3 regions of the Pseudarthrobacter sp. NPDC080039 genome follow, and region 2 is predicted to be linked to each of the others. Evidence: riboswitches for the same ligand, from Rfam matches in the RefSeq annotation. Region 2 holds a riboswitch; each other region holds the start of a gene.
The links. A riboswitch is a leader RNA that binds a small molecule or an ion and turns the genes downstream of it on or off. The one in region 2 is predicted to bind cyclic di-AMP.
Positions count from the first base shown of each region.

Region 1: it holds a riboswitch for cyclic di-AMP, as region 2 does, so the genes downstream of both, AB0313_RS13525 (NlpC/P60 family protein) here and AB0313_RS12795 (hypothetical protein) in region 2, are expected to answer to the same signal.
Region 3: it holds a riboswitch for cyclic di-AMP, as region 2 does, so the genes downstream of both, AB0313_RS10620 (glycoside hydrolase family 16 protein) here and AB0313_RS12795 (hypothetical protein) in region 2, are expected to answer to the same signal.

Region 1 is NZ_JBFBKY010000011.1:78,834-89,265, forward strand. Features, by position in the region: gene AB0313_RS13490 (glycoside hydrolase family 38 C-terminal domain-containing protein) at 1-154, opposite strand, end outside; gene fdhD (formate dehydrogenase accessory sulfurtransferase FdhD) at 264-1,142, opposite strand; gene AB0313_RS13500 (molybdopterin-binding protein) at 1,215-2,693, opposite strand; gene AB0313_RS13505 (DUF6457 domain-containing protein) at 2,690-2,986, opposite strand; gene AB0313_RS13510 (NTP transferase domain-containing protein) at 2,983-3,714, opposite strand; gene AB0313_RS13515 (HNH endonuclease) at 3,783-4,283, opposite strand; gene AB0313_RS13520 (NlpC/P60 family protein) at 4,564-5,325, opposite strand; gene AB0313_RS13525 (NlpC/P60 family protein) at 5,432-6,100, opposite strand; cyclic di-AMP (ydaO/yuaA leader) riboswitch at 6,183-6,377, opposite strand; gene AB0313_RS13530 (peptidoglycan DD-metalloendopeptidase family protein) at 6,490-7,317, opposite strand; cyclic di-AMP (ydaO/yuaA leader) riboswitch at 7,322-7,564, opposite strand; gene AB0313_RS13535 (metal-dependent transcriptional regulator) at 7,673-8,374, opposite strand; gene serC (phosphoserine transaminase) at 8,646-9,776, shown strand; gene AB0313_RS13545 (DUF3027 domain-containing protein) at 9,839-10,357, opposite strand; gene AB0313_RS13550 (cold shock domain-containing protein) at 10,364-10,432, opposite strand, start outside.
Region 2 is NZ_JBFBKY010000010.1:32,605-43,036, reverse strand. Features, by position in the region: gene AB0313_RS12820 (response regulator transcription factor) at 26-766, shown strand; gene AB0313_RS12815 (HAMP domain-containing sensor histidine kinase) at 779-2,272, shown strand; gene AB0313_RS12810 (bifunctional glycosyltransferase family 2/GtrA family protein) at 2,386-3,765, shown strand; gene AB0313_RS12805 (glycosyltransferase family 39 protein) at 3,762-5,927, shown strand; gene AB0313_RS12800 (glycosyltransferase family 39 protein) at 5,934-7,997, shown strand; cyclic di-AMP (ydaO/yuaA leader) riboswitch at 8,171-8,332, shown strand; gene AB0313_RS12795 (hypothetical protein) at 8,338-9,048, shown strand; gene AB0313_RS12790 (glyoxalase superfamily protein) at 9,121-9,534, opposite strand; gene upp (uracil phosphoribosyltransferase) at 9,579-10,214, opposite strand; gene AB0313_RS12780 (phosphatase PAP2 family protein) at 10,227-10,432, opposite strand, start outside.
Region 3 is NZ_JBFBKY010000007.1:121,361-131,792, forward strand. Features, by position in the region: gene AB0313_RS10585 (hypothetical protein) at 99-665, shown strand; gene AB0313_RS10590 (FMN reductase) at 662-1,288, opposite strand; gene AB0313_RS10595 (PhzF family phenazine biosynthesis protein) at 1,397-2,245, opposite strand; gene rplI (50S ribosomal protein L9) at 2,338-2,790, opposite strand; gene rpsR (30S ribosomal protein S18) at 2,808-3,047, opposite strand; gene AB0313_RS10610 (single-stranded DNA-binding protein) at 3,172-3,744, opposite strand; gene rpsF (30S ribosomal protein S6) at 3,818-4,123, opposite strand; cyclic di-AMP (ydaO/yuaA leader) riboswitch at 4,499-4,648, shown strand; gene AB0313_RS10620 (glycoside hydrolase family 16 protein) at 4,654-5,748, shown strand; gene AB0313_RS10625 (glycosyltransferase) at 5,893-7,071, shown strand; gene AB0313_RS10630 (lipopolysaccharide biosynthesis protein) at 7,068-8,555, shown strand; gene AB0313_RS10635 (aminoglycoside phosphotransferase family protein) at 8,582-9,595, opposite strand; gene AB0313_RS10640 (hypothetical protein) at 9,592-10,432, opposite strand, start outside.

The DNA of each region.
Region 1 (10,432 bases), on a different contig from region 2:
CCTGCCGCATCGCTTCCAGTGCAGGAACCGGTTCGTCAGGGACTTCCCAACTGCTCAGGTCAAGCGGGACCGACCTGCTGTACACGGCGGGATCGATGCGCTCGCGCACAAACCTTGCCAGCCGGACTTCCGTGATCCTGCGGTCGTCATGCAATATTTGTCCTCTTTAACCTTGAGACTGGATCATCGCGTCCATTCGATGGACAAATCTACCCGCTGGAAGCACCGCAACCAACCCCCTGCCATCGGGCACGCAGTTGGCCCTAGGCACTTGGCACCACCGGCTGGGGCCGGAGGATCCGGGAATCCCCTGCGTAAACGTTGAAGCTCGTGCCGCGGCTAAAGCCTGCGACGGTCAACCCGTTCGCTTCTGCCAGTTCCACGGCGAGGCTGGACGGGGCACTGACGGCGGACAGGACGGGAATCCCGGCAAGGGCCGCTTTTTGCACCAGCTCAAAGGACGCCCTGCCGGACACCTGGAGAACCGTTCCGGTCAGCGGCAGGAGGCCTTCGCGCAACGCCCAGCCAACCACTTTGTCCACGGCGTTGTGACGACCAACGTCCTCGCGAAGGCACAAAAGGCGCGGAACGCCGCCGTCCCCTATTTTGAACAGGCCCGCTGCGTGCACGCCCCCCGTGTCGTCGAAGACGCGCTGGGACTTCCGCAGCAGCGCCGGAAGGGAGGCGAGTACTTGTGCATCTATTTCCAGCGGGTCTGCCTCGGGAGTGAAATGGGAAGACTTCCGGACCGCTTCGATGGAGTCCGTGCCGCAGATGCCGCAGGAGCTCGATGTGTAGACCTTCCGGCCGGTATCGGGCAGCGGAACGTCCGGCCGCAACTGGGCTTCCACCACGTTGAAGGTCTGGACGCCGTTCTCGTCCTCGCCGGCGCAGAACCGCAGGGAGACCAGCTGCCCGGGTGTCCAGATGACGCCCTCGGACACCAGGAACCCGGCCACCAGGTCGAAGTCGTCGCCGGGGGTGCGCATCGTTACCGAGTAGGACAGCGTGCCCAGTCGGATTTCGAGCGGTTCCTCAACGGCGAGGACGTCTTCGCGGTGACGGGCCGGGTATTCAAGCGCGCCCGGCGATCCGTCCAGGACATATTTGTGCACCTTGCGGCGCTGAATTACGCGTCCCATGTTCCACCCTGCCTGATCATTACTCCATCATGGCACCATCGGAGCGCGCCCCTGCGCAGGAGCCCAAGCGCTTCAGCCCAGGAGCGCGCTCCAGTCCACGGGTTCGTTTGCGGCCGGCTTGCCTTTGGTTTGTCCGGTCCGGGCATTGCTTCGCGGTTTCGGTTTCGCCGGCTTTTCCTGCGCCCCCTGGATCGGTGGCCCCCAAGGCAGGGCAAAGGCAGGCACCGCCTCACCCAGCTGCACACCGTGCGGCGGCACCACCAGGACACCGTCGGCAGCGGCCAGCCCGCGCATCATCCCGGGCCCTGTGTGCTGTGCCGGGGCGGCCATGCCGTACAGCAGGCGGAAGGGCATGAGCCTGGTACGGCCGGGGTCGGGTTCGATCATCGTCCCGCAGGGAACTTCCTCCACCGCGGGCATTGCACGGTGGCCCAGGGCGGCGAGCAGCGGGGCGCCTACGGTGGAGAGGGCCATCATGGCTGCCAGGGGGTTGCCGGGCAGCCCCAGGACAAAGCGCCCGTCCGGAAGTTCGGCGAGGACCGCGGGATGGCCCGGCCGCATGGCCACGCCGTCGATGACCAGCCGGCCGCCAAGTTCAGCCACTGCGCGCCGGAGGTGGTCCGTTCCCGAACGGCCAGTACCCCCGGTGGTGATGACGACGTCGGCAGGCAGGTCGGGTGCGTCCGGCAGCCCCGGCACCACGTCTTCGAGCGCTGCGAGCCATTCACCATACGAGTCGCCGATCCGCTGTTGTCCCGCAGGAATGCCTCCCAGCATGGAAACGACATCAGGCAATTGCGGGCCGAACGTGTCGCGCACCTGTCCGGGGGCAGGGGTACCGCGTTCCACCACCTCGGCCCCGGTCAGCACCAGGCGCACCACGGGCTTTCCCTGGACCTGCACTTCGTCGTAGCCGGCCAGGGCTGCCAATGCCAGATGGGCGGGGTTGAGTTCTACCCCTGCCTTGACCAGGATGTCCCCTTCAAGGGCTTCCTCCCCGGCCTTCCTGATGTGTTCGCCGGCGCGGGGCTCCCCTGGCCGCGCCTTGCCCCCGGTCATCAGGACAGGCAGGCCGTCATCGTCCCGGCCAAGGACGGCGCTCTCCGTCCGGAGGACTGCCTTGCCGCCGGGAGGGATCAGCCCTCCCGTGGCTATGGGACTCGCCTGGTGCGGCGCCAACCTGGTACCAGGCTCCACCGGAATCCACGGGCCGCTTCCATTAACCACCCAGCCGTCCATCGCCGAAGAAGCGTAATGCGGCATGTCCTGACGTGCCACGATGTCCTGGTCCAGCCTGCGGCCCAGGGCCGCCCCCAATGCCACGGGCCCAGAAGGGATGGGAGTGGCGGCGTCGTATGCCGCTCGCCTTGCCTCTTCCCACGTGTGGGCAGCGTGATGGTGGGCAGTGTGATGGGGTTCAGCTTCGCCGTGGCCGGCATCCACTGACGCTGCCCCGTCGATGCTGGCTTCTGCAGGTCCGGATTCTCCGGCCGGGACTGACGCTTCCGTCCCCGGCGGAACCTGGGGACGGCTCAGGGGTCCTGCCGTCATTCGCCGGGAGTCCCGGCGGTGGCTTCCTTGCCGTAATCAGCTGCCAGGGAACGCGCTACGGCCAGCGCCGAATCCATGGAAGCGGAGTCCATTTCCCTGCCCGGGGCAGCGGCCAGGCCCGCGGCGAAGCCGGCAATGAAGGTGGTGAGCGGAGCTGCAGGCCGGACGACGGCATGGGCGGCGACGCCTGCAAGTGACAGCACCGCATTGACGTCCACCTGGACGTCCTCAAGCTTGTAGGCCTGGAGGAGCGCCCTGCACCACTCTTCCAGCGTTTCGTCCTGGCTTTTCACGTATTGCCTCCCACGTTAGCTCCGCCTGCGCGCCGGTCCTGGCTTCCGCGCTGGTTCCCGGCGGCGATCCCCAGCGCGGCAGCATCCTCCCAGGTATCCACATCGGAGGTGGACCCGGCGGGGACTGTGACTAGCTGCACGTCCAGACTAGCAAGGAGCGCACGGACGGACGCGTTGACCAAAGCTTTGCGTGCGGCCAACTCCCTGCATGCCCTGTTTAACTCTTCCGTGCTATAAAAAGCTGCCAAGGGCTGGACCCTGCCGCCCTCGTCCCTGGCCATGACGCCCCGGCCGGCGGCTCCCCCGGCCAGTGCCGGGTCAGGGCAGTCGGCAAGTGCGTCGCGCAGTGCTGACACGGCCCCGGCCGCCAGCGGCATGTCGCAGGCCAGCACCAGGGTGTGCGGTGCCGGTTCCGCATTGTCCGCAAGGGTGGCCAGGCCGGCGGCGATGGCAGCTGCGGGGCCGGCAAATGGTGGTTCCTCCCGGCAGGTCAGCAGGCCGGACGCCCAGGACGGCGGAGCGAGAGGGGCTTCGGTAGAGTCGCTGGCCCGCAGAAAATCAATTCCGCCTACCACGACAGTTCGGCGGGCGCCCGCCGACGCAGCCACGGCGCGCTCCAGCAGCGTCTGGCCCCGGAAGACCAGCGACTGCTTGGGGACGCCACCCAACCGCGAAGAACGTCCACCAGCCAGGACCAGGGCATCAAAAACCAGCCTGCTCGCTTCCATTCACCCAGCCTAGCGACCAGACGCTCCGCTGGCCGCAGGACCAGACGCTCCGCTGGCCGCAGGAGGGGTCAGGCAGCGCGCTCGGGAAGCAGGAAGGGATCCCATGCCGGGGTTGGCTTCTCGAGTTCCTTGATCTGCCAAATCGTTCCCCGCGGCGGCTCGGGCACAAACCGCAGGGTCCAACCCATCTCAGCAGGGGTGTGGTCACCCTTGACGTTGTTGCAGCGCAGGCAGGCGGCCACCAGATTCTCCCACGAATCGGCCCCGCCACGTGACTTTGGGTGCACGTGGTCGATCGTGTGCGCCGCCTTACCGCAGTACGCACATTTGTGTCCATCGCGCCGGAGCACGCCCCTGCGGCTGACCGCCGTGGAGTGGTTATACCGGGGCCGGATGTATCTGTTGAGGAGGATCACGGACGGGCGCCCAAGGACGTCGGTTGGGCCCACGACGGGGTCGTCCCCTTCGGCCACAACGCTCGCCTTGCCCGTGAGCACAAGCACCAGCGCCCGGCGGAAGGTGATTACCGCCAGCGGTTCATATCCAGCATTCAGAACGAGAGTGCGCATGCACTTACCTCTTCACGGCCGCACCCGTCAGGGGCACGAGGGCCGGCTGCCCTCGGCATGTCCGGGCTATGGATCGACATCACAAGAGTAAACAAAGAAGTGCAAAATCAGGTAATCGCCCACTCGGCGGGCCTCTCCGGCGACTTGGCGGCCGGGGCGGGAGGTCGAGTGAACGCGACCGGCCGGGAGATTTTAACGACAAAAGGACCCCTGCCTCATTGGCAGGGGTCCCCGCGGCGATCCTTTGGCCGGCGTCCGTTCAGGCCGGCAGCGGGAATGCCTAGCTGACGCGGATGAAGACGGGGCCGGAACCGACGTTGGCGCTGAACACCACGGTCTGGTTTCCGTTGAAGCCGCCGTGGACAGCCATGCCGTTACCGGCGTACACAGCGATGTGGGCCATTCCGGAGCCGCCGTTGGCGTAGTAGATGAGGTCGCCCGGCTGCGCCTCGGCTGCACTGACCGTGCGGCCCAGGGAGAGGTAACCGGCAGGCCAGTCGTGGAAGTGGATTCCGACGGCAGCCAGGGAGTTGGTGACCAGCATGGTGCAGTCCTGCACCACGCCCAACTGGGCGTAGGCCGCGGCCAGGATGGCAGCACCCTTGCCACTGGCGGAAGGGTGGGCGGCAGGAGCGGCCGGAGCAGAGGCAAGCGTGGCCGTGACCTTCGGAGCGGCAGCCGGCTGGGCTGCGGGGGCAGCTTCCTGCACCGCAACCTGGGGCTCGGGCTCAGCGACGGGAGCCGGCGTCGTGGTCACAGCCGGCTTCTCGAAGCTGATGGCGATGGTGGAAGCCGCAGAAATCGGCGCGTCGACGGCGGATTCAACTTCCATGGCGGACGCCGGCGCGGAATCACGCTTGGCGTTGGCATCAGCGGCATTTGCGGCGATGCCGCTGGTCAGGACCAGACCGGAAGCGGCGGCAATCACAGCGGCCTGACGGCCCATTCCGCCGGCGTTGTCGGTGACAGCCTTGGCGATAACAGCGATTGAGTTGGTTTTGGTGACCTCGGCGCGGTGCCGTGCGGTAGCACGAGTCGTCATCAGTTCTCTCTTTCGTTTTTCCTCAGGCGGCTGTGGCCGGGCAGAGGGAGTTGGACCCGCCGGCATCTTGGGGGCATGCCGGCGCGTCCCGAACGGGGGTTAGCTATTAGGAAACGCGGATGAAGACGGGGCCGGAACCGACGTTGGCGCTGAACACCACGGTCTGGTTTCCGTTGAAGCCGCCGTGGACAGCCATGCCGTTACCGGCGTACACAGCGATGTGGGCCATTCCGGAGCCGCCGTTGGCGTAGTAGATGAGGTCGCCCGGCTGCGCCTCGGCTGCACTGACCGTGCGGCCCAGGGAGAGGTAACCGGCAGGCCAGTCGTGGAAGTGGATTCCGACGGCGGCCAGGGAGTTGGTGACCAGCATGGTGCAGTCCTGCATCACGCCCAGCTGGGCGTAGGCCGCGGCCAGGATGGCAGCACCCTTGCCGCTGGCGGAAGGCTGTGCGGCAGGAGCAGAGCCGGTGGCAACGGCTGCCGTGACCTTTGCACCCGCAGCCGGCTGGGCTGCGGGGGCAGCTTCCTGCACGGCGACCTGGGGCTCGGGAGCCGGAGCAGCGGTGGTCTTGACGGTGGGCCGTTCAAAGGAAACCGTGGCGGTGGGGGCGGCGGTCACGGCGAGCGACGTCTGCGCCGAACCGGACTCGGTGGAAGCGGAGACACCGGCAGTGGTGTCAGCTGCAGTGGCCGGCAGGCCCATGCTCAGAACCAGGCCCGATGCGGCGGCCACAACGGCAGCCTGGCGCCCTACGGTTCCGGCGTTTGCAGTCATGGCCCTGGATACGGCATCCAAGGGGTTGGTGCGCACCGTTTGGGCACGGTGGCGCGCAGAATGATGGCGTGAAGACACGAAGGTAGCCTCTCCCAATGCCTGCGAGGTGAGCTGTCGGATTCGGATGGGAGTCACCCGGTCACAAGCTTCCTGGGAAGCTTGTGACTTAACCCCAAGGCCTTCTGGAGAGAAGGCCAAAAATTGGTTCCCCCGCCCCTGCCAGACGATGAAATGCGAACGGACCTTGAGCGGTGGCAGAGTTAGGCAATCCACTCAAGAGCGTCAACTTCGGAAAAGTTGACGCAAGTTAGACGGTACAGGAGTTCTGCTTGAATGTCACATTCAGGTCACGGCACGTTACCCGGATCTGAGAGTTGGCAATCATACGGTTACAGCCAACCCATCGGATCGACCACTTCGCCGTTCACCTGGACCTCAAAGTGCAGATGGCATCCCGTGGAGGCGCCTGTGGTACCACTCAGGGCCACAACGTCTCCCCTGGACACGGTCTGCCCCACCTTGACGTTGAAGGACGACAGGTGGTTGTAGGTGGTCTCCAGCCCGTTGCCGTGGTCTATGACCACACGGTTTCCGCCGCCGAACTGGTGCCAGCCTGCGAAAGTCACGGTTCCCGTTGCGGCAGCCATAACAGGCGTCCCGCATTGGGCCACGAAGTCCTGCCCGCGGTGGAAGTCGCCGGCGCCTCCGGTAATGGGGCTGACCCGGTAACCGAAGGGGGAGGCGGTCACAAGCGAGGCGAGCGGTGCCGAGAGCGTGCCGGCGGAAGCCGCGCGGGTCACGGAGCCGGCCGACTGGGCGCTGAGGAGCTGCTTGAGCTTCCCGTCCGGGTCCGCCTGGGTCACCACTGCAGAGCGGCTGAAATCGATTTGAGCGCCAATATCCGCGGAAATCTGGGGTTGCGGACTGACCGACGATGCCGCCAGGGGGGCGGAGCCGGCCGCATCCGTCGCCATAACCGGACTCGTGGCGGGCATGGCGACTGTCAGGGCTAGACCGGTGGCGGCAAGGGCAATCCCGGCCTTCTGGCCTATGCCGCTGGCGGCGGCAAACTCCGTCATCTGCCGGAACGGACCCCGCCTGCGCCGGGCATCGCGGTGGAGGTCGCGGGGGCGCTCCGTTGCGGCACCTTCGACAATCCGGGCTGCCGAAGGGGGGCCGGCCGCGCGGCGGCGTCCCCTGGGGGTCTGCGTGGTCAAGAAGGGTTCCTCTCTGGAGAAGCCTGCGGAGTTAGCTGTCGGATTCGGGTCAGAGAGATCAAAGACCCGGCCCGCCACCGGCAAGCTTCGGCACAGGGGTATTCCCGGAAGAATCCTTCACTGGAGAGGCTTGCTGCTGACGGACTTCACCCCAAGGCAGTCCCCCGCTGCCGGTTGTGGTTCCCCCGCCTCTGCCAGTTACGACTCGTTCACCTGATCCGCTGGCAGAGCTCGGCTCCGGATCAGGTAACGCTTAAGTATCAACGATTGCTTCCACTATAGGGGCTAAAGACCCTAGGTAACAATTCCGTTATCTTTGCGTGGAAGGGCTGTCACGGGGTATGAACTGCCCCGGTCAGGACTGGCGGACGGCGACGAAAACATGGGCTGCGACCTCCGGCGGGAGTTCCAGTGCGCCTTCAATACCCGGCACCCGGACGGAGATGTAGTCGCCTACACGCTCAAGCGCCACGGCAGCGCCGGGCCGGATGCCACCTTCGTCCAGTTGTGCCAGCAGTTCCGGCTCCACCTGGATCGGTTCGGCCAGCCGGCTGATGGTTACCCCGGAGGCAGGGCCGTAGTTCTTCATCGCTTCCACGAGGCTGATGGCGCCATCGGCAAAGCCGGGTCCCGGTTGTCCGCCGAGGGCTGCGAGCCCCGGAATGGGATTGCCGTACGGAGACTCAGTGGGCCGGTCCAGCATCTCGTAGATCCGCCGCTCCACCCGCTCGCTCATGACGTGCTCCCAGCGGCAGGCCTCGTCGTGGACGTAGGCCCAGTCCAGACCAATGACGTCGGCAAGCAGGCGTTCGGCCAACCTGTGCTTCCGCATTACCTCGGTGGCCCGCTTGCGGCCCGTGTCCGTCAGTTCCAGGTGCCTGTCGCCGGAGACCACCACGAGTCCGTCACGTTCCATCCTGCCGATGGTCTGGGAAACCGTGGGCCCGGAGTGGCGCAGACGCTCGGCGATACGGGCCCGCAGGGCAACGATGTTCTCTTCCTCAAGCTCCAGGATGGTCCTGAGGTACATCTCCGTAGTGTCGATCAGATCCGTCATCCAGCTCAGCTCCTCGAGCGCAGTACCTTGCGTTGTCCCACCGTACCGCCTGTTCCCGCGAGGTAGTCCGGGGAAAAGCTTAGCCTATTTTGACTTACTCCGAATAGCCGAGGGTGTCCTGTCTCAGTGTCTGGACTTTGAAGCAGCCGGTTCCCGCGCGCCGCGACTATTCAGGCAGAATGGGAGGGCCAACAGCGCAGCCGCCGCCGACGGCAACCCTTCACCAGACCGTCCGGACCAAAGCCCCCGTCCCTGCCGAATTGGAGCACCTGTGAGCGACACCAGCATCACGATCCCTGCCAACCTCCTGCCTAAAGACGGGCGGTTTGGGGCCGGCCCGTCAAAGGTCCGGCAGGAACAGATCGATGCCCTGGCCGCAGCATCCAAGACCATTCTGGGCACCTCCCACCGCCAGGCACCGGTGAAGAACCTGGTGGGGTCCATCCGTGAAGGATTGAGCCAGTTCTTCCGCGCCCCGGAGGGCTACGAGGTGGTCCTCGGCGTTGGCGGCTCCACCGCGTTCTGGGATGTCGCGAGCTTCGGCCTCGTGGAGAAGAAAGCCCAGCACCTGTCCTTTGGCGAGTTCGGGTCGAAGTTCGCTGCAGCCACCAACAAGGCACCCTTCCTGGACGCATCGTCCATCATCAAGTCCGAACCGGGCACGCGGCCCGCAGCCCAGGCGGAGTCCGGCGTGGACGTCTACGCCTGGCCGCAGAATGAGACCTCAACGGGCGTTGCCGCCCCGGTCCGGCGGGTGTCCGGAGCCGACGAGGGCTCGCTGGTCCTGATTGATGCCACCTCGGCTGCCGGCGGCCTGGACGTGGACGTTGCCCAAAGCGATGTCTACTACTTCGCGCCCCAGAAGAATTTCGCCTCAGACGGCGGCCTGTGGCTCGGCCTCTTCTCCCCCGCCGCCCTGGATCGCGCCGCCCGCATCAAAGCCGGCGGCCGCTGGATCCCGGACTTCCTGGACCTCCAGACGGCCATCGACAATTCCCGCCTGAACCAGACCTACAACACGCCTTCGCTGTCCACCCTGGTAACCCTGGACGCCCAGGTCCAGTGGCTGAACGCAAGCGGCGGCCTGGACTTTGCGGCGGCCCGCACCGCCGATTCGGCCGGCCGGATCTACAGCTGGGCGGAAGCGTCCGAATTTGCCGCCCCGTTCGTGGCCAAGCCCGAGGAACGCTCCAACGTCATTGCCACCATCGACTTCGACGAATCGGTGGATGCTGCCACCGTGGCGAAGGTCCTGCGCACCAACGGCATCGTGGACACCGAGCCCTACCGCAAGCTGGGCCGCAACCAGCTGCGCATCGCCACCTTCGTGGCCATCGAGCCCGACGACGTGTCGGCTCTGCTGGCCAGCATCGACTATGTGGTGGGCGAACTGCGCAAGTAGCAGCCGGTTAACGTACGACGGCGCCGCCCGGGTTGGTCCCGGGCGGCGCCGTTTGCGTGTGGTCAGGAAGTCCTTGCCCCGTCCGAAGGCTCCGCGCCGTCGTCGGACCGCCCTTCGTCCGCAGACCCATCTCCCACTGCGGAGGATTCTTCCTGCTGTCCGTCCTCGGGTTCCTGCTGCTGCTCGTCCTCGGGTCGGACGCGTTCAGCCCACGGCACCCACTCCGGCGCAAGGATGGAATCCTCGGACGGGAGCAGGCCCAGCTCGTTGACCGTGACCACCTTGGAGCGCGAGTTGCGGGTCAGTACCGCGTACCACTGCCAGCCGGCGTAACCGGGCAACCGGGACTCGAACAGGTGGGTGACCAGCCGGTCCCCTTCGCTCTTGGCAGCCAGGTGCGCTCCGACCGTGGCGGCGGGCGTGATGCTTTCCACCGCGGTCCGGGCAGCATCAACCGCAGCGGCCAGGAAGGCGTCCGGTTTGCCCGTACGCCAGACCGGCACGCCTGCCTTGCGCTTGGGCGGAGTCTTGGCACCCTGCTCCTGCACTGGCGTGCCCGGCTGGTCAGATTGGGGATTCATCGGCGCTTAGACGTCCAGCTCGTCGGCAACCTTGCGCAGGGCGGCCGCGATGGCCTTGCCCTTGTTGCCATCCGG
Region 2 (10,432 bases):
AACCGACAGATCGGAGAGTTGTCCCATGGCATCCCCGCACCCCATGACCAACAACCTTCCCCAGCTCACTCACCCTGACGGTTCCCCCATCCGAGCCCTTGTGGTGGATGACGAGCCGAGCCTGTCGGAACTCATGAGCATGGGCCTGCGCATGGCCGGATGGTCTGTTGCCGTGGCCGCGGACGGCCCGGCTGCCGTGAAACTGGCCAAGGACTTCCACCCGGACGTGCTGGTGCTCGATGTCATGCTGCCAGGGTTCGACGGCGTGGAACTGCTGGGCAGGATCCGCGCCTTTGCGCCCGAGGTGCCTGCGCTCTTCCTGACCGCCAAGGACGACGTCCAGGACCGCATCGTCGGGCTGGCCGCCGGCGGGGATGACTACGTCACCAAGCCCTTCAGCATGGAGGAAGTCCTGCTGCGCCTGCACCGCCTGGTTCAGCGCTCCGGCGTTGCTGCCATGGATACCGCCGAGCTGGTAGTGGGCGACCTGGTGCTCAACGTGGACACACGCGAAGTGACCCGTGCCGGCGAGGAGATCCAGCTGACGGCCACGCAGTTCGAACTCCTGCGCTACCTGATGGAGAACCCCAAGCGCGTGGTGAGCAAGGCCCAGATCCTTGACCACGTATGGGATTACGACTTCGGCGGCCAGGCGAACATCGTGGAACTGTACATCTCGTACCTCCGCAAGAAGATCGAAGCCAACCACCCGCCGATGATCCACACAGTGCGCGGAGCGGGCTACGTCATCAAGCCCTCAGACTAGCCAAGGAACAGCATGTCCTCGCTCTCCGGTGTTCCCCGGCCCGCCGGCCGGTCCTGGTTCAACCCTTCCACCTGGCACCTCCGTACCCGGCTGATCCTGCTCTCCATGGCCCTCCTGGTGGCGATTTCCAGTGCGATCGGCGTGGTCAGCTATGCCTCCATGGATGTGGTCCTCACCAACCAGCTGGACGCGCAACTGAAGCTGGCATCCCGGGGCCGGCCGCCGGAAGGCAATCCCTCCGGCCGCCCCGATCCCCTGGACGCGCGCGGACAAAGCGTGGGGACGCTCAATGCAAGGGTGGTGGGCGGACAAGTCAGCCGGGAAGCCGGTTATCTTTCCTCTGACGCCACCCGCATAGCCCTGACAAACCGGGACGTTGCCACCTTGCAGGCACTCCCCCACGACGGCGTGCCCGTGGACCGCGAGCTGTCCAATGGCGATTACCGCCTGATGGCAACCGAGACCCCATACGGGGATGTGGTGATCACCGGCCTGCCGCTGGCAATGAAGCAGAGCACCGAGGCTTCACTTGTGCTCACGATGGTCCTGGTGTCGCTCGGCGGCCTTCTCCTGATAGGACTGGCCGGGACGGCCCTGATCCGCCGGACCATGCGGCCGCTGGAACAGCTCTCAGACGTGGCCACCAAAGTCTCCAAACTGCCCCTCGACGCCGGCGAGGTGGCCCTTGCCGTGCGTGTGCCGCCTTCCGCAGCGCATCCCACCACCGAAGTAGGCAGCGTGGGCCATGCCCTGAACCTCATGCTGGACAACGTCTCCAGCGCCCTTGAAGCCCGGCAGCGCAGCGAGATGAAGGTGCGCCAGTTCGTGGCCGATGCCTCGCACGAACTTCGAACACCACTGACGGCCATCCGCGGCTACACCGAGCTGATGCGCATGACCGAAACCCTGACGGACGATGGCCGGAAGTCGCTGGGCCGGGTGCAAAGCCAGTCCGAGCGGATGACCGCGCTGGTGGAGGACCTGCTGCTGCTGGCCCGGCTGGACGAGGGCAAGGACACCGAAACCGCAGACGTGGACCTGACCCAGCTCGTGGTCGAGACCATCAGCGATGAAAAAGTCATGGCGCCGGATCATACCTGGCAGCTGCAGTTGCCCGACGAACCCGTGGTGGTGCGCGGCGACACCACCCAGTTGCACCAGGTCCTGGCCAACCTGCTCTCCAACGCCCGGAAACACACCCCGGCCGGCACCAAGGTTACCGCGGGCGTAATGCGCTCCGCCGACGGGAGCGTGGTGGTGACGGTGACCGACGACGGCCCGGGTATCCCTGCGGAGTTCCAGGGCAGCATCTTCTCCCGCTTTACCCGCGCAGACGCTGCCCGTTCCGGCCAGGGAGGTTCCGGTTCGGAGGGTTCTTCGGGCCTGGGGCTGTCAATCGTGGAATCCATCGTGATGGCCCATGGCGGCACGGTGGAGCTGGTCTCCCGGCCGGGCAGGACCGAGTTCGCGGTGCGGCTTCCCGCGGGCGGCACCGCCCAGGCCTGAAGCGGCGCCACCCCCGGCACCTGTCCGGGTGGGGACAACCCTGGCCGCACTTACACAGGCGCAGCACAGGTTGCGCCTAAAGCCTTCAAATCCGGGAGCGCCACTCTTGATCCATGACGCTCACCGACTCCCCTTCAGGAACCCTGCAGGACGCCGCGGTGGCGCCGCCGGGCATTCCGTCCCGGGGGCGCGCCGTACGGCGCGCCCCCGTGGATACACGCACCACCGCACCGGTCCTCGACGTGACCATCCCGGTCTTCAACGAGGAACGCGACCTCGAGGAATGCCTTCGCCGGCTTCATGCACACCTGGTGGATTCCTTTCCGCACAGTTTCCGGATCACGGTGGCGGACAACGCCAGCACTGACGGCACGCTGAAGATCGCGGAGCGGCTGGCGCGGGAGTTCCCGGAACTGGCTGTGGTCCACCTCGACGAGAAGGGCCGCGGGAACGCGCTGCGGAAAGTGTGGCTTGCCTCCCCGTCCCCGGTGCTGGCCTACATGGATGTGGACCTTTCCACCGATCTCGCCGCGCTGGCACCGCTGCTGGCACCGCTGATTTCGGGGCACTCGGACCTTGCCATCGGCACCCGGCTCACCCGCAACTCGAGGGTTGTCCGCGGCCCCAAGCGGGAGTTCATCTCACGCAGCTACAACCTGATGCTCCACTCCTTCATGGGTGCGCGGTTCAGTGACGCCCAGTGCGGCTTCAAGGCCATCCGCGCCGACGTCGCCCAGCAGATCCTCCCCTACACCGTGGACAACTCCTGGTTCTTTGATACAGAACTCCTGGTCCTGGCCGAGCGGTGCGGACTGCGCGTCCACGAGGTTCCGGTGGACTGGGTCGACGACCCTGACTCCAGTGTGGACGTGGTCCGGACCGCAGTGGCGGACGTCCGCGGAATGGCCCGCCTCACCCGTGACCTGGTGTACGGCCGGATTCCAGTTCCGGAACTGCGCGCAGCGCTGGCGCGGGGCCCGCTCCCGGCATCCTCCCGGGCCGACGAGCAAACGCCCGGCAGCAGCCTGTTCGGCCAGCTGGTCCGGTTCGCCGTCATCGGCGCCGCCTCCACCCTGGCCTACCTGCTGATTTTCCTGTTCTGCCGCGGCTTCATGGACCCGCAACTGGCAAACTTCCTGGCGCTGCTGATCACCGCGGTGGCCAATACCGGCGCCAACCGGCGCTTCACGTTCGGCATCCAGGGCGGGAACCCGGTCCGGCACCACTTCGAGGGCCTGATAGTGTTCGGCATCGGCCTGCTGCTCACTTCCGGCGCGTTGGCCCTGGTGCACAGCACGACGACGCCGGACCGGTGGTTGGAAGTCGTCACCGTGGTGGCGGCGAACCTCGCAGCCACCGCGGCCCGGTTCCTGCTGTTCCGGCTATGGGTCTTCCGTGAACGCACACCCCGCGGGCAGTCGGCCGCCGCAGGCGGCCCCAGCCCCACCAACCTCAACACTTCAGCCACCTCCACAGAAACGGCAGCATCATGACCTCCACCATCGAAACGGCGGGTGGCGGTTCCACCGCTGTCCCCCAGCCCCCAGCGGGCGAACCGGCCGTGGCCCCTCAACCCGCGGCACAGCCCGCAGCGCCCCGGACCGAAGCGGCCCATCCTGACCGGCGCTGGACACGTTACGCCTTCGGCAGCCAGCCCCGCTGGGTCCGTCCTTCAGCAGCCGCTCTCCTGGTGGCCACCGGGATCCTCTACCTCTGGAACCTCGCGGCCACCGGTTTTGGGAACTCCTTCTACGCGGCAGCCATCCAGGCCGGCACCAAGGACTGGACAGCGTTCCTCTTCGGGTCACTGGACGCCGGCAACGCCATCACGGTCGACAAGCCGCCCGCGGCACTGTGGATTCCGGCCCTCGCAGGACGGATCTTCGGATTCTCGCCGCTCAGCATGCTGGTGCCGGAGGCACTCATGGGCGTGGCCGCCGTCGGCATCCTCTACCTGACCGTCAAGCGGGTCTCGGGACCGGCTGCCGGCCTGGTGGCCGGCGGCGCCCTGGCCCTGACGCCCGTTGCGGCGCTGATGTTCAAGTTCAACAACCCGGACGCCATGCTCACCCTGTGCCTGGTGCTGGGAGCGTACTTCACTACCCGGGCCATCGAACGTGCCGGCTGGAAGTGGCTTGTTGCAGCAGGAGCCGTGATCGGCCTGGCGTTCCTCGCCAAGATGCTGCAGGGCTTCCTGGTCGTTCCGGCGCTGGGGCTCGCCTACCTGTGGGCCGCGCCCACCACGCTGGGCAGGCGGGTGGCGCATCTGTTCGGCGCACTGGGCGGAATACTCGTCGTGGCCGGCAGCTACGTTGCCCTTTTCCAGCTGACCCCTGCCTCGGACCGTCCGTATATGGCCGGGTCCACCACCAACAGCTTCCTTGAACTGACTTTCGGCTACAACGGCCTGGCCCGGATCACCGGGTCCGGCGAAGGCATGCCCGGCGGTGGCGCCGGAGGTGCTGCCGGAGGGCCGGGAGGCAGCTTCGGGGGCGGCAACGGCGGATTCGGCGGTGCGGCCGGCGTGCTGCGGATGTTCGGGACAAGCTTTGGCGGCGAAGTCTCCTGGCTCCTGCCCGCCGCCCTGATCCTGCTGGTGGCCGGGCTGTGGTTCACGCGCCGTGAGGCACGCACTTCACCGGGCCGGGGCGCGCTGGTCCTGTGGGGCGGCTGGTTCCTGGTCACCGCCGGAGTCTTGAGCTTCATGAGCGGAATAGTCCACCCCTACTACTCCGTGGCGCTCGCACCGGCGATCGCGGCACTGGTAGGCATTGGCTCAGTGGAACTTTGGCGCGGCCGCCAATCCTGGGCTGCCCGGATCGTCCTGGCCGTGACCGTCCTCGGCACCTCGGTGTGGTCCGCAGTCCTGCTCGGCCGCGATGCATCGTGGCTGCCTTGGCTCCGTGTGACCATCATCGTCCTCGGCGTCCTCGCCGCAGCGGCAATCCTGCTGCGCCTCGACGCAGGGCGCACCACCGGACGGTTCCGGCGCGCGGGTGCGGCCGCCGTCGTCGTCATATCGCTTCTTGCCGGGGGACTTGGGTCCGCCGCCTGGACCCTTGCCACTGCTGCGACCGCACATGCCGGTTCCATTCCGACGTCGGGGCCGGCGGGTTCGTCGGCGGGCGGCTTTGGAAACCGTGCCGCGGGCTTCCGCGGCGACCGCACCGACGGCAGGGATGCAGCTGCAGGCACTGACGGGGCAACCACCGGCACCGACGGGTTCGATCCCGCCAACGGATTTGGTGGTCCGGCCAACGGCGCCGACCCGGCTGCCGGTGGTCCGGGTGGCGCGGCGGGTGGACCCGGCGGTGAGGGACCCGCGGACGCCGCCGTGACCGCACTGCTCTCGTCCACCACCACCAAATGGTCCGCGATCGTCTCCGGCGCCAGCCAGGCGGCAAGCCTGGAACTTGCCACCAACACCAACGTCATTGCGCTGGGCGGCTGGAACGGCGGGGACCCCTACCCCACCCTCGCGCAGTTCCAGGACATGGTGGCCAAAGGCCAGATCGGCTACTTCATCCAGGGCGGCGGCATGGGCGGCCGCGGCATGGGTGGCCGGGGCGGCAACTCCGAGGTGGCCGCGTGGGTCCAGGCCAACTTCCAGGCCGAGACCGTCGGCAGCTCCACCGTGTACAAACTCACCAAGTAGGACGCGATGACCAGCCATTCCCCAACCCATGCAACTGCACTCCGAACCGCCCCCGGACACCGGGTTCCTGCACCACGTGCAGCCTCTGCCGGCGTCGTGCACGACCCCCAGGCACTCCGCCGGCGGCTTGAACTGGCGGCAGTACTGGCTGGCACCGCAGTGTTGTACCTGTGGAACCTTGGGGCCTCAGGCTGGGCAAACGCGTTCTATTCGGCGGCAGCCCAGGCCGGATCACAGGACTGGGCTGCCTGGTTCTTCGGTTCCTCCGACGCCGCGAACTCCATCACGGTGGACAAGCCGCCGGCCTCCCTGTGGGTCATGGGGCTGTCGGTCCGGCTCTTCGGCCTGAGCTCCTGGAGCATCCTGGTTCCCCAAGCGCTCATGGGGGTGGGGACGGCATGGCTGCTCTATCTGGCTGTGCGCCGGACGGCCGCGCCGGCAACCGGCGATGCCCGGCTGGCGCACCGGGCGGGCCTGCTGGCCGCGGCGGTCCTGGCCCTTACCCCGGTTGCCACGCTGATGTTCCGGTTCAACAACCCGGATGCGCTGCTGGTGCTGCTCATGACCGCTGCCGCCTACGCTGTCCTCCGCGCCGTGCAGGACGACAGGCTGCGCTGGCTTCTGCTGGCCGGCGTGTTCCTGGGCTTCGGATTCCTGGCCAAGCAGTTGCAGGTGCTGCTGGTGGTTCCCGGTTTCGCGCTGGCCTATGCAGTGGCGGGGCCGGGCAGGTTGCCCCGGCGGCTGCTCCGGCTGGGAGCTGCAGGGGCGGCCATGGTGGCCTCGGCCGGATGGTGGTTGCTGGCCGTTGAGCTGACGCCGGCCGGCATGCGGCCGTACATCGGCGGATCACAAAACAACTCCATCCTGGAACTTACCCTCGGCTACAACGGGCTGGGCCGGTTGACCGGCGAGGAGACGGGCAGCGTGGGCGGCGGCAACGGCTGGGGCATTCCCGGCCTGCTGCGGATGTTCGGCAGCGAGTTCGGTGGCCAGATCGCCTGGCTTCTGCCGTCAGCCCTGATCCTCGCGGGGGGCCTGTTGTGGGTGGGACGCCGCGCCCCCCGCACTGATGCCGTCCGTGCCTCTGTCATCATCTGGGGCTCATGGGTCCTGGTCACGGGGTTGGTGTTCAGCTTCATGGCGGGCATCATCCACCCCTACTACGCGGTGGCACTGGCACCGGGGATCGCCGGGCTGGCCGGCCTGGGCGCCGTCCTTCTGTGGCAGCACCGGCAGCAGGCCGTTGCAGCTTCCCTCCTCGCTGCAGCCGTAGCGGCAGCGGGCCTCATGGCCTTCTACCTTCTGGGTACCACGACCGCCTATGGCCCGTGGCTGCGCTGGGTGGTCCTGCTGGGAGGGCTGGCCGCCGCAGCAGGCGCAGGACTCACGAGCTTCCTGCGCCCGCGTTCCCTCCAACGGACGACGGCGGCGCTCGCCATCGCAGCGTCGCTCGCCGGACCGTTGGCCTACTCCATCACGACGGCGGCGACCGCCCATAGCGGAGCAATCGTCAGCGCGGGGCCTGTGCAGGGCTTCGGCCCCGGCGGTGCCGGCGCAGGCGGGCGCGGAGGCGCTCCTGGCGGAACCGGCGGGACCCGGCAGCCGGCCGCCCCTGGCGGCATCAGGCAACAGGGCACCTTCAGCGGCGCAGCACAGGGCGGAACCGGATTTGGCGGCGGAGCCGGCTTCGCCGGTGGCCGCGGCGGCGGCATGGGCGGGCTCCTGGGCGCGCCCACCCCGTCCGCCGACCTCGTGGCGGCGCTGAAGGACGGCGCGTCCAACTACACGTGGTCCGCAGCAGTGGTGGGTTCCAACAACGCGGCCGGTTACCAGCTGGCGACGGAACTGCCGGTGATGGCGGTCGGCGGCTTCAACGGCACCGATCCCTCGCCTACCCTGGCGGAATTCCAGGACCTGGTGGCGCAGGGGAAAATCCACTACTTCATCGCGGGTGGAACCATGCGCTCCAGCAGCGGATCCGATGCCGCTGCACAGATAGCGCAGTGGGTGGCGCACAACTTTGCGCCACAGAGCATCGGCGGCACCACGGTCTACCTGCTGGCGAGGTAACGGGCAGGTCTCCTCGCCGCATTGCGCCTGCCCCGCGAAGACGGTGCAGGCGCAATGCGGCGCGCCCGAGCGCGTGACTTCCGTTACCTAAATGTGACTTTCGCGCGATCTTCCTGTACCGTCGATTGGGTGCGGTCCGCGTTCGGGCCGCATATCCCGGGTTGACGCCAAGCTCTGCCGCTTCCCCGGATTCCCGATTGAGCAACGGCAGAGGCGGGGGACCCACCGTCCCGGGCAATGAATGCCCTTGGGGTTAAGCCAGTACGTGATCTTTCCGTACAGCCGGATGCCCTCATCCGAACCCGACAGCTAACTCCGCAGGTGTGAGAGGCGATCAATCATGTCCAAGAACAAGGCAGAAGCACGCCTGCATGCCAAGGCTAAACACCGGGCCGCGCAGCGGGCAAAGAAGACAACCCTCGGCCAGCGCGCCGGGATCCTCGCAGCATCCTGTGCGGTGCTGGTGGGGGTAGGCGCAGCAGGTCAGGCAACCAGCAGCATGACTCCGGTGTCATCCACCGGGTCCAACTCTTCCACCGCTGCGTCCGATGCCCAAATGAGTATCGAGAAAAGCGAAATCCGTTCCAACCCGGCAACGAACCCGGCTCCGGCCGCCATCAGCGTGGCACCGCAGGCGGCCGAACCAGCTCCCGCGGCCGCCCCTGCGGCACCTGCTCCCGCCCCTGCCCCACCGGCGCCGGCGCCCGCTCCCGCACCCGAGCCGGCACCCGCCGTCGCGATTAACGATCCTGCCGGTGCCCAGGCCTACGCTGCCGGCCAACTGTCCTCTTTTGGCTGGGGCCCGGACCAGATGCAGTGCCTGCAGACGCTGTGGACCAAGGAATCCGATTGGACCACCACGGCCACCAATGCCAGCAGCGGCGCATACGGCATCGTCCAGTCCCTGCCTGCCGAAAAGATGGCAACGTTCGGCGCGGACTACCTCACCAACTACCGCACCCAGATCAACTGGGGACTGGACTACATCAAGAAGAGCTACCAGTCGCCTTGCGGAGCCCTGAACTTCCACCTGGCACACAACTGGTACTAGGCACTCCCGGACCGGGGACATTCCGGCAGCTAACGGCGGGCCGCATCACCACGATGCGGGCCGCCGTTTGCCTTAAGGCGCGGCCCCCGCCCCGCCCTGCCCCGCGCCCCGGCCCGCATTCCGCCACGGGATGTACTGGACCGACCACTTATTCCCGTCCGGATCGGCGAAATACACGAAATGGCCCCAGGGAAGCACCTCGATATCACTGACGTCCACACCATTGCTCTTCAGTTGGTCGTGCGCCGCGTGGATGTCGTCGACCACCAGCTGGAGGTTGGTTCCCGTGCCGGCAGGGGCGTCAAGGAGCCCTTCGCCCATGCTGATGGAGCAGGCCGAGCCGGGCGGCGTCAGCTGCACAAAGCGGATGTTGTCGGATGGCCGCTCGTCGTAGTCCGCGTTGAAGCCCACCTTGTTGACGTAGAAGTCCTTGGCGCGGTCAACGCCCGTGACGGGAACGTACACAAGTTCGAGTTTCCAGTCCATGCGCACAGGCTAGCGGCAGGGACAGCTTCCAGAAAGGGTGAAAACTACCCTGCGATGCCGTAGAGGCGGTCACCGGCGTCACCGAGGCCCGGAACGATGTAGGACTTCTCGTTGAGCTTCTCGTCGATCGAAGCCAGAACGACGTGAACGTTGGCACCGGACAGCTCCTCCTCCAGGCGGGCCAGTCCTTCCGGGGCCGCCAGCAGGCAAATGCACGTGACGTCGGACGCCCCGCGCTTGAACAGGAACTTGATGGCTTCCCGCAGGGTGCCGCCGGTGGCGAGCATGGGATCCAGGACGAAGACCTGGCGCCCGGTCAGGTCTTCCGGAAGGCGCTCCGCATAGGTGATGATGTCCAGCGTCTCCTCGTCCCGGGCCATGCCCAGGAAGCCCACCTCAGCGGTGGGGACCAGCTTGGTCATGCCCTCCAGCATTCCAAGGCCGGCGCGCAGGATGGGGACCACCAGCGGGGTGGGCTTGGTGAAGGCCGTGCCAATGGTGGTGCTGACCGGCGTCTCGATGGTCACGGGCTCCGTGCGGACCTCCCGCGTGGCCTCGTACGCCAGCAGGGTCACCAGCTCTTCCGTCAGCTGCCGGAAAACCGGCGACGGGGTGTTCTTGTCCCGCAGGACGGTGAGCTTGTGGGCGACCAGGGGGTGGTCAACAACGAGAGTGCGCATCCCCCAAAACTATCATCCGGCGCTGCCCTTCCCGGGTCCGGAGCCTCCACCCTCGTGCACTTCCTGGGCCACGACGTCCCGGACAATGGGACGGTCGAACGACGGCGCAGCGCCGGCATGCTCCCGCCTGCGGATGAGATGGAACAGCCGGTGGGCCATAATCACCACGCCCACCCAGGCAAACCCCAGCAGCCAGCCCGCCATGACGTCCGTCAGCC
Region 3 (10,432 bases), on a different contig from region 2:
GAGCACAACCGGCAGCAGGAAGATAAGGCCGGCCGAAGGGCCGGCTCGGCAACCGCACCTGGCAGCGGCCAGGAAGTTACACAGAACGGCTTGTGAAAATGGAATCCCTCGCGGTCCCGGTCCTTATCCTGCTCGCGGTGGTAGCGGGGGTCACGCTGGCCTACCGCGCGGTCCGGAAACGCAGAACAGCCGATGATGCCGCCCGGCCCCAGCCTTCCGTCTCCGCCAAAGAGCTTGCCCGCGCAGCGGCCGACAGGCTGTCGGAAGACCAACACCGTCGGCTCTACGCCCTGATCGCCCAGGACCAGGGCTTGGCCGCCATCAAGCTTTACCACGAGGTCACAGGAGACGGCGTCCGGGCATCACGTGATGCCGTCGGCGCTCTCACTGCCCACCCGCAGCCCTATCGGAGCCAGGCGCCGCAGCAGGTCGCCGAACAAGACGAGGACCAACCAACGCGGTTCCCGTACCGCTACCGCGCCATTGCCAGCAAGGGCGATGTCACCCGGGAAGTAAGCAGCAACATGCTCAACGACGAGATCTACGGCAGGATCCGGACCCTGGCCCGCAACGGTGAGACGGAGGCCGCGGCGAACGCCTTGACGCGGCACTCTGATATTTCAATCACGCAGGCACGGGAGTTCATCGCCCTGCTGGACGATTAGCGCGGCCCAGCAATGCCGGCGAGCAACTGCTCGAACGGGAGGGACTCCAGCGGAGCGGGCTTCCTGCCGGGCTGGGGCCCTTCGAGCAGCCGTGTGAACTCGCCGGCGGCGCGTTCAATCCGGTCCCCGAGCGACCCTCCGCCCTCTTCAGCGCTCCCCCAGTCCTGGGGTCCTGCAAAGACGCCGGTGGCAGCCATGCGGGTGCGGAGGTAGCTGAACAGCGGCCGCATGGCGTAGTCAAGGACCATCTGGTGCCGGTCGGTGCCGCCGGTGGCGCCCAGCAGGACCGCCTTTCCGTCCAGCGACTTGGGGTCCAGAACATCTATGAAGGACTTGAAGAGGCCACTGTAGGACGCACTGAACACAGGGGTCACCGCGATGATTCCGTCCGATGCCTCCACCGCTGCGATCACCTCCGCCAGGCGGGGGGCGGCGTAGCCGGTGACGAAGTTGTTGGCAATGTCCACGGCCAGGTCGCGGAGCTCCACGACGTCCACGTCCACCTGGTATCCGCCGGCCATAAGCTGGCGCCGGGCAGCTGCTGCCAACTGGTCCGCCAGCAGGCGGCTGGAGGAGGGTACGCCGAGCCCTGCAGAAAGGACGGTGATGCGGCGGGTTTCCATGGCATTCTCCTGGTGCTTGTTCTATCCATCATATATGCGTTTGCATCTACATGAGTGAACTGCTTGCGCCAGGAAAGTATTCCCGCCCGACTAACAGGCCTGCCCCTGTTAGAGCATCACGCTTCCCCGAATGCCGGTGGTGGAGTAGCCGCCCACCCAGATGTCCCCATCTTCGGCACTGACGTGGATGCGGCCCGCCCGGCCCAGGACAGTCCCCTGCGACGCCACGTACCGCTCCGGGGCCCTGCCGGTCTCCATCAGCCACTGCGCTGCTCCGGCATTGAAGCTGCCGGTGACAGGATCCTCCGCCATCGCATCACCGGGCAGGAACGTGCGGACTTCGAAGTCGGGCCCGTCGCCGGCAGGGCAAGGACCAATGGCACCGATCTTCAGGTTGCCCATGGCCGTATAGTCCGGCGCGAGGGCCAACACCTGCTCGGCAGTCTCGAGCAGGACCCCGATCCATTCGGGACCGTTCACCAGCCAGGACGCGTCGAGGATGTCTTCTGCGCGCACCCTTAGCGCCGCGGCCAGCTGCCGCCGGACCGACGCTTCCACGGCGCCGAATCGTGTCAGGGGCGGCGCGGCGAAAGCCAGCCTGCCGCCGTCGCGCTTTACCCGGACCAGCCCGGCAGCGCATTCCTGCACCACATAGCCGTCGGATTTGGGAACTCCGCCGGCTTCCAGCCACGTATGGGCCGAGCCCAGCGTTGGGTGCCCCGCGAAGGGAAACTCTTCCGTGCCCGTGAAGATCCTGACCCGGTAGTCGGCGCGCGGGTCCTTCGGCGGCAGGAGGAAGGTGCTTTCAGAAAGGTTGGTCCAGTTCGCAAACTGCTGCATCGTTGCTGAGTCCAGGCCCTCGGCATCAAGGACAACGGCGAGCGGGTTGCCCCGGTAGGGCTGGCCGGAGAAAACGTCGACCTGCTGGAAGGGGCGGCTGCGCGCTGTCGGATTCACCGGAGCAGGTTACCACCGGCACATGCGAAGACCCCCACCGCCGGAATCCGGCGATGGGGGTCTTCTGCAGTCGTAACTGCCGGGCCGTAGGGCTACTTGCCTGCCACTACGTCGAGCTCGATCACAGCGGCAACGTCAGCGTGGAGGCGGACGTTGGCCTGGTAGGAACCGACCGACTTGATGTGTGCGGGCAGTTCAACCTTGCGCTTGTCGATCTTGCCAAGGCCAGCGGCCTCAACAGCGTCAGCAACGTCGCCCTGCTTGACGGTGCCGAACAGGCGGCCGGACTCGCCAGCCTTGACGACCAGCTTGACCGGCTTGGCGGACAGCGCAGCAGCCTGCTTCTGAGCATCTTCCAGGGAAGCGTGCTCGCGGGCGGCGCGGGCAGCCTTGATGGACTCAACCTGCTTCTCGCCACCCTTCGACCAGGTCAGGGCGAAGTTGCGCGGCAGGAGGTAGTTACGTGCGTAACCGTCCTTGACCTCGACAACATCGCCAGCTGCACCGAGACCGGTGACTTCGTGGGTCAAAATGAGCTTTGCCATGTTAGTTAATCCCTTCCTTAGCCGCGGCCAGCGCCGGAGTAAGGCAGCAGAGCAACTTCGCGGGCGTTCTTGATTGCCTGGGCGATCTTGCGCTGTTCCTGCACCGTAACGCCGGTAACGCGACGGGCGCGGATCTTGCCGCGGTCGGAGATGAACTTGCGCAGCAATGCTACGTCCTTGTAGTCGATGACAGTGATGTCAGCGGCCTTCAAGGGGTTGGACTTTGGTTTGGGCTTACGGAGTTCAGCCTTAGCCATCGTGGAGCTCCTATTCTAGGGAGCCCGTGGATATTGATCCACGGGATGGTGGTGGTCCGACGGCGGCAGCAGCTTGAGTGCGTTGCGCACCCTTGCCGTCCCGGCGCCGGGCCGTTGTTTGGGTTTAGAAGGGAGGTTCGGAATCGGGGCCGTTGCCCCAGCCGCCTGCGTTGGACACACCGGGCGTGGCCCAGGGATCGTCCTGTGCAGCCTGCTGGTTGCCGCCGCCCCAGCCTCCACCGGAGTTGCCGCCCTGGTTTCCACCAGAGTTGCCGCCTCCGAAGCCACCGCCGCCGCCACCGCCGAAGCCGCCGCCACCTTGGCCGCCGGAGCGCTGGGTACGGTTGACCTTGGCATTTGCGTAGCGCAGGCTGGGGCCGATTTCGTCGACCTCAAGCTCGATAACGGTGCGCTTTTCGCCTTCTTTTGTTTCGTAGGAACGGCTCTTCAGGCGGCCGGTCACGATAACGCGCATTCCCTTGGTCAGGGATTCGGCAACGTTCTCGGCTGCTTCACGCCACACCGCGGCGCGGAGGAACAGGGTCTCCCCGTCCTTCCACTCGTTGGACTGGCGATCAAAGGTACGGGGGGTGGAAGCAATGGTGAAGTTCGCTACTGCGGAACCCGACGGTGTGAACCGCAATTCCGGGTCATTGGTGAGGTTACCGATGACCGTAATGGTGGTCTCGCCTGCCATCTACTGCCTCCTTGTTCGATCCTGGGTGAAGAGTGCGTTTCCTGCGGGGTAAAGAATGAGGACCATTGCTGAATTACTCAGCAACAACCTTCTGCTCTTCGGGGCGGGTGATCTTGGTGCGCATGATGGTCTCGTTAAGAGACAGCTGGCGGTCAAGTTCCTTGGCGGTCTCCGGCTTGGCAGTGAAGTTCACCACGGCGTAGATACCTTCGGACTTCTTCTTGATGTCGTAAGCCAGACGGCGACGGCCCCAGATGTCAACCTTCTCGATGGTTCCACCATCGTTGGTGATGACGTTCAGGAACTTCTGAAGCGACGGCTCAACGGTACGCTCTTCGACCTCGGGGTCGATGATTACCATCAATTCGTAAGGACGCATATGTGAACCCACCTCCTTTGGGCTAAGCGGTTACGGCATTTCCGTAACAGGAGGTTCATTTGCGATTCCATGCAATGCCTCGCCTCCGGAACGGGGGCAGGACGCAGCACAGACTTCAATATCCTAGTGCATTTGGACCCGATAGGCGATTCGCGCTTGACTCAAGGCTAGTCCCGTGATGCCTGCCGCGGCGTCCCTGGCCGGGCTATGTGGATAACCCGCCGCCCGTCACGTCCGGGAAAGCGATACCCCTTGAGCGGTACACCAGGACGTGAGGCCCGTTACCTAATTGTGATTTTCGCCGGCGTGTCGTGTACGGTCATGGGGGGCCGCCCCCAGCCGGCCTCAATCCCGGAGGACGCCCAGCTCTGCCGCCTCCGTGATCCACCAAGTTTCCAGGCAGAGGCGGGGGACCCGAGTGTCACGGGCCTGGCTTACGCCTGCCCTCGGGGTGAAGCCGCATCCAGGCGGCCGGATGGCCTCATCCGAACCCGACAGCTAACTCCGCAGGCGTTGAGAGGTAAAACCCCATGCCCGCATTCCTTAAAAGCAGCGCGAACCCGGCGCACCGTTATCAAAATGAAACCGCCCCTGCCACCGCCACCCCGCCAATGCCGGCGGCCAAGCGAAAAGTGAGCCGGCTGCCTTTGCCCCTCACGGCCGGACTCGCCGCCGCACTCCTTGGCGCTGCGTCCCTTGGCCTCGGCCTTGCCCAGGGCAATGACACGGCGGACGTGGCCCGAGTGGCCAGCGCCGCCGGCACCGGCAGTGAAGCAACGCCGCAAACTGCGACTGCTCCCCCCTCCGCCGCACCGGCTCCCGCCCCCGCAGTCGAGGCCCCTCCGGCACCCGCACCCTCCCCGGCCCAGCCCTCCGCCCCGGCGGCGGCACCTGCCGGGCCGGCTCCCGCGGGCGACTCCCCCATCGCCGTGGCGCCCGCCGCGGCGCAGCTGGCAAACAGCGGCACCCCGATGCCGACCGGCGTTCCCGGCAACTGGACCATGACCTTCGCGGACGAGTTCAACGGAAACGGCCTGGACAGCGCCAAGTGGGCCAGCTGCTGGTTCTCGCCCGGCTGCGGCACCATGAACAAAGTCTCCACCAGCCCCTCCAACGTTTCGGTGGCCAACGGGAACCTTGTCCTGGGGCTCAGCTCTTCCACGTCCGGCGCCCTCGTGTCCACCAACCCCAAGGGCGGTGCCGGCAGCGGCTTCCAGTTCACCACCGGCTATGTCGAGGCACGCATCAAATTCCCGGGCAACGGCAACGGGCTCTACAACTGGCCCGCCTTCTGGACCACGGGACAGTCCTGGCCCGCCACCGGCGAGAATGACATCGCCGAGGTACTCCAGGCCAAGATGACCGTTAACTACCACTCGTCGTCCGGCTCGCAGAACCAGGGTGGCGTCGGCGGCAACTGGGCCAACGAGTACCACACGTTCGGGCTGCACCGGATGGCCAACTCGTCGGACGTGTATTTTGACGGCGTCAAAGTTAAGTCCTATCCCACCAATGACGGCAATGCCCCTCAGTACATCGTCCTGAATGTGGGTGCCTCATCCACCAACCCCGCCTACGGACCCCAGTCCCAGGTCCTGGTGGACTACGTGCGCGCCTGGCAGTAGCCGGCCCCTTACCACCGGGTGAGGGGGGCGACGGCGGGACCTCCCGCCGTCGCCCCCTTTCCCGCGGCTTTCCTCAAGGTTGCCTAAAGCAACCGCTCCATGGGAAGTGTGATCCATTACACTCTTGCAATGAGGCTCCTGTACGTGACGGAAAGCGTGCCCAACCGGGATCCGGAACTTGGGGACGGAAGCTCGATGATTCCGTACGAGGTCATCCTGCACCTTCCGGCAGAAGTTGCCGTCACCCTGCTGACTTTTTCCGGCCCGGTCCCCGTACCTGCAGAAATCAGGGATCGCTGCGACTCCGTCTACGAACTGGCCCCCCGGGAAGAACTTTCAGCCTTTGTCCGCTCCCTGGGGGGCCTGGCGGGGCTGGGGAAGCACCGCCGTGACACCCCTTCCGCCCGCGCGGCAGCCGCACGTTTGTCGCAAGGCAGGGACGCCACCCTCATCCACGGCCCCCACGCCCTTTTCCTGTCCCACGAGGTGTCCGGGCCCGTTGTGCTGCAAACAGTGGATCCCTGGTCCATCCGCGCCGGCATGGACACCGCCATTGCGCACACGCTCCGGCCCGCCTACCGGCTGCGTGAACAACTGGCGGCACGGGCTGAACGGCAACTGCCGGTGCGGGCACGCCTCCTGACCGTCGGGGCACAGGATGCCGCCGTGTGGGCGGCAAAACTGGGCCGCCCGGTGAGGAGCATCCCCAACGGAACTGCGGTGGGGAGCCGCACCCGCCGTGAGCGTGGCACACCCGTCGTGTGCTTTGCCGGCAGCCTGAATTACGCCCCGAACGTGGACAGCGCCACCGTTCTGGTAAAGACGATCGCGCCGCGGGTGTGGCAGGAAGTTCCGAACACCCGGTTTGTCATCGCGGGGCGCCGGCCCACACCGGCGGTCCAGGCACTGGCCGGCCCGCGGGTGGACGTCCTGGCAAACGTTCCCTCCATCCTGGACGTCTTCCACGGGTCGGACGTGGCAGTCTTCCCCGACGAACATGGCGTGGGCATCCGCAACTCCGTGCTGGAAGCCCTCGCTGCAGGGCTGCCCGTGGTGGCCACCCCGGTGGCGGCCAGGGAACTGCCCGCGCACCCGCTGATGACCGTGGAAGGCAGCCGGGACCGGCTTGTCCGCAGGATAGTGGAACTTCTCACCGCGCCGGAACTGCCGCAGGGGACTCCTGCAGCCGTTCCGGCGAGAGGTCCGGCAGGAGAGGTCCGGTCATGGGACACCGTGGCCGGCGAATACCTGGCGGAAGTACGGGAGGCCGCGGCCTCCCCATCCCCGGCCGGCCGGCTTTCGCCGACGAACGGGCAACCGTGACGTACGCGCCGGGGGAACTGGAACGCAAAGGGGTCCGGGGAGCCCTGTGGCAGGGGCTGGCCTTCGCCTCGGGCAGGGTGATCGTCCTGGTGACCACGGTGGTGCTCGCTCGGCTGCTGTCGCCCGCGGAATATGGCCTCGTCGCCCTTGCGCTGGTACTTATGGCATACGCGGAGACCATTGCCGACGCCGGCGTGGGCCAGGCCCTGGTCTACCTGCCCAGGACGCAGGTCATAGCGCGCTCGGCCCTCCTGCTGTCCGTCACCCTGGGGGCGGTCCTGGCCGTTGCGGCGGTGCTTGCGGCGGACACCGTGGAGGATCTCGTCGGGCTGGACGGTGTGGCTCCGCTGGTACAGGTCCTTGGAGTTTCCGTGCTGGCCACCGCTTGCGGAGCCGTCCCCGAGGCGATCATGCGCCGCGACCTCAAGTTCCGGCAGCTGACGGCCGCTCCGGTGCTGCGCGCCGCGACCATGGGAGCGGTGACCCTTTACCTGGCCTTCACCGGCCACGGGGCCTGGTCACTCGCGGTGGGAACAGCCGCAGGATCGGTGGCCTACGCCGCCACCTGCTGGTTCCTGGTCCGTCACGAGGCTCCCTGGCAGATCTGGCGCGTGAGCAGGAGCGCCATTGCCGAGAATGTCCGCTTCGGCGCTCCCGTCGCAGGCAGCACCATGCTGGCCAGGGCGATCTTCGACGTCGACTACCTGGTCATCGGCATCATGCTTGGCGCCAACGCGCTGGGCCTTTACACCCTTGCCTTCCGCCTGCCCGAAGCACTGATCCTCAATGTGTTCTTTGTACTTTCCACCGTCCTGTTTCCCCTGTATACGCAGGTCCGCGGCGACCGGCAGCGGCTGCGCGACGGGTACTTGAAGAGCGTCACTGTCCAGGCGCTGTACGGCATTACGGCAGGAGTGGGACTCGCCGTGGTGGCACCGGTCCTGGTGCCGGTCCTGTTCGGGCAGCGGTGGGATGACTCGGTTACCCCGCTGGTCTTCCTCGCGCTGTACGCGGCGGCCCGGTCCCTGGGCGCGGGTGCCAATGATGTCTACAAAGCCCTTGGCAGGCCCGGGCTCTCCATCTGGATCTCCGTGGTCCGGCTTGCCGTCCTCCTCCCGGCGCTGGTCTTCGCCACCCGCTGGGGCATAGTGGGGGTCGCGTGCGCCCAGATGGTGGTCGCCGTGGTCTTTGCGTTCGGCATGCAGGCTGTGGCGGCCAAGGTGATGGGAACCAGGGTGCGGCGCTTGATGCGGGCCGCCGCCCCCGGCCTGCTGTGCGGCGCCGGAGTCGCCCTGGTGGGGCTTCTGAACCTGGCCCGGCATGCGCTGGGCCCTGTCCCCACCCTGATTGCCATGGTGGTTGCCGGCATAGCGGTGGCGTACGCTGTGCTGCGCTTCGGCTACCGGGACCTGCACGATGAGATACTCGGCCTTTTCAGGCACCACCCGAAAACGCCGGACGACGCAGAGGGCCGGTCATCCTGAGGCTTCCCACGTCCTGCGGTTTTGCCCTAGGCGGCGTCCAGGGCATGCCGCCACAGCCAGAAGTCCCTGTCCGCCAGGAGGGTGGCGCGCACTTTCTCGTTGCCCTGTGAAAGCCCAGGTGCGGCTTCCTGCGCCAGGCGGTCAGCGAGCGTTGCCGTGGACCGGGCCCAGGTTGCGATGACCAGCAGGGGAAACAGTGATTCGTCCACTCCCCTCATTCCCAGGTGGAGTGACAGCGGCCCATGCGCCCAACCGCCGTGGCCAAACGCCTTGTCGAAGGCAGCAAGCTGGGCCTCCCTCACGAACGCCTGTTCACTGGACTCGCTTAAGTACTGCAGATAGAACACCAGGTCGTGCCCGGGGACACCGCCGGTAAGGGAACGTTCCCAATCCATGACCTGCAGGGGAGCGCCAGGCTTAACCAGCAGGTTGGGGTGGCTCAGGTCGCCGTGTTCGATCACCGCGGGCAGTTGCGCGCGCTGAAGAGGCCCGAGGACGGCGTGCGTGCGCTCAACCAGTTCACAGGTCTGCGCATCCTGCCCGGACAAGGCCTCGAGCGCCGCCAGCGGATCCCTGACCGTGCGCTGGTACCAGTCCACGTTGTCCGCGGCGGGACGGGTGCAGGGAAGTGCCCCGACGAACTCGGTTCCGGTGGCTACGGCGGAGGAAAGGTCCGCCGCCACTGCCCTGGGGTCGAGGGGCGTCCCGGTCAGGGCGGTTTCGACGAGGACCGTGTAGGCACCCATGTCCCGGATCCCCACCAGCCGGGGAACACCAGCGCCCGGGCTGTCGACGACGGCAGAGAGTTGGGCCAGCATGGCAGCCTCACGGCGGACTCCGGTGTTGTCGCCGGGCTGGCGGGGCACCTTTACCACCAGGGCCGGCTCGGTGTGCCGGGCAGGGAAGATCAGGGCCACTACATGCCGTGAGGTCGCAAAGCGCGGCGTCAGGAGCAGCGTCTCCCAGCGCTTCCCCAGGCCGTACCCGTCAAGGGCCAACTCGTTATAGTGGTCTTGCAGGAACTGGTCCACGAAATTCACGGCTGCTCCTTCCCTTCGGGCCGGCGCCCCGTGATGGTGCCCTCCGGCACCAGGAGGTCGAAGACGCGCAGGGCCAGTGCAGTATGGACCGCCGCAGCTTTCAGCGCCCCGAAACGCACATCTTTCCGCAAACCGAGGGTGTCGCGGATGGACACGCGGGACTGCACCGGAACCAGCCGTGCAGTGCGCTGGCGGTTGGGTGCGTTCCAGTAAAGGGCAATGTCCCGGTACCCCCGGCGTTCCAGCGTCCTCTTCCAGCCCCTCAGCGTGCGCGGACCCGAGCGCTGGAGAAGGGACCGGCTGGCTTCGACGCAGATCCAGCCTCCGGGCTCCAATGCCAGTCCTGCACTGTCAAGCTGGCCACGGCCGGGCGAGGCGAGCAGCACCACGTCGCACGTCCTGCCGCCGGCTACGGTTTCCGGGTCCGCCAGGCGCACGGCTTCCGGGTCCAGCAGCCGCAGGGCCGCCTGCGCCTCGGGGCTGAGGCTCCCGCCGAAACCAAGCGCGCGCGGCTGCAGGACGGGAAGGAGGAACCGCCAGTCCAGGAACCGCCAAAGATGCAGGGCGAGGGCCTCCCCTGCGACGGCTTCCGGGGCGGGACCGGCCTGGGGCAGCCGGCTGGCAGCCGAGGCCGGCGGTGGAGGGGTGCCACCTGTTGCTTTTTGGGCGCCGCCTGCGAAAATTTCCCACACGATGCCGGTTGCGACGCGCTGCACCACGTCCGCCGGCTGGGCTGCATCGACCACCCTGCTGGCGGGGAGCCGGCCGGCCAACTCGAGGTAGTCGTTCCGCCACGATTCCAGGACCTCCGGGCTGTGTTCGCCCTTCCGCTCAAAC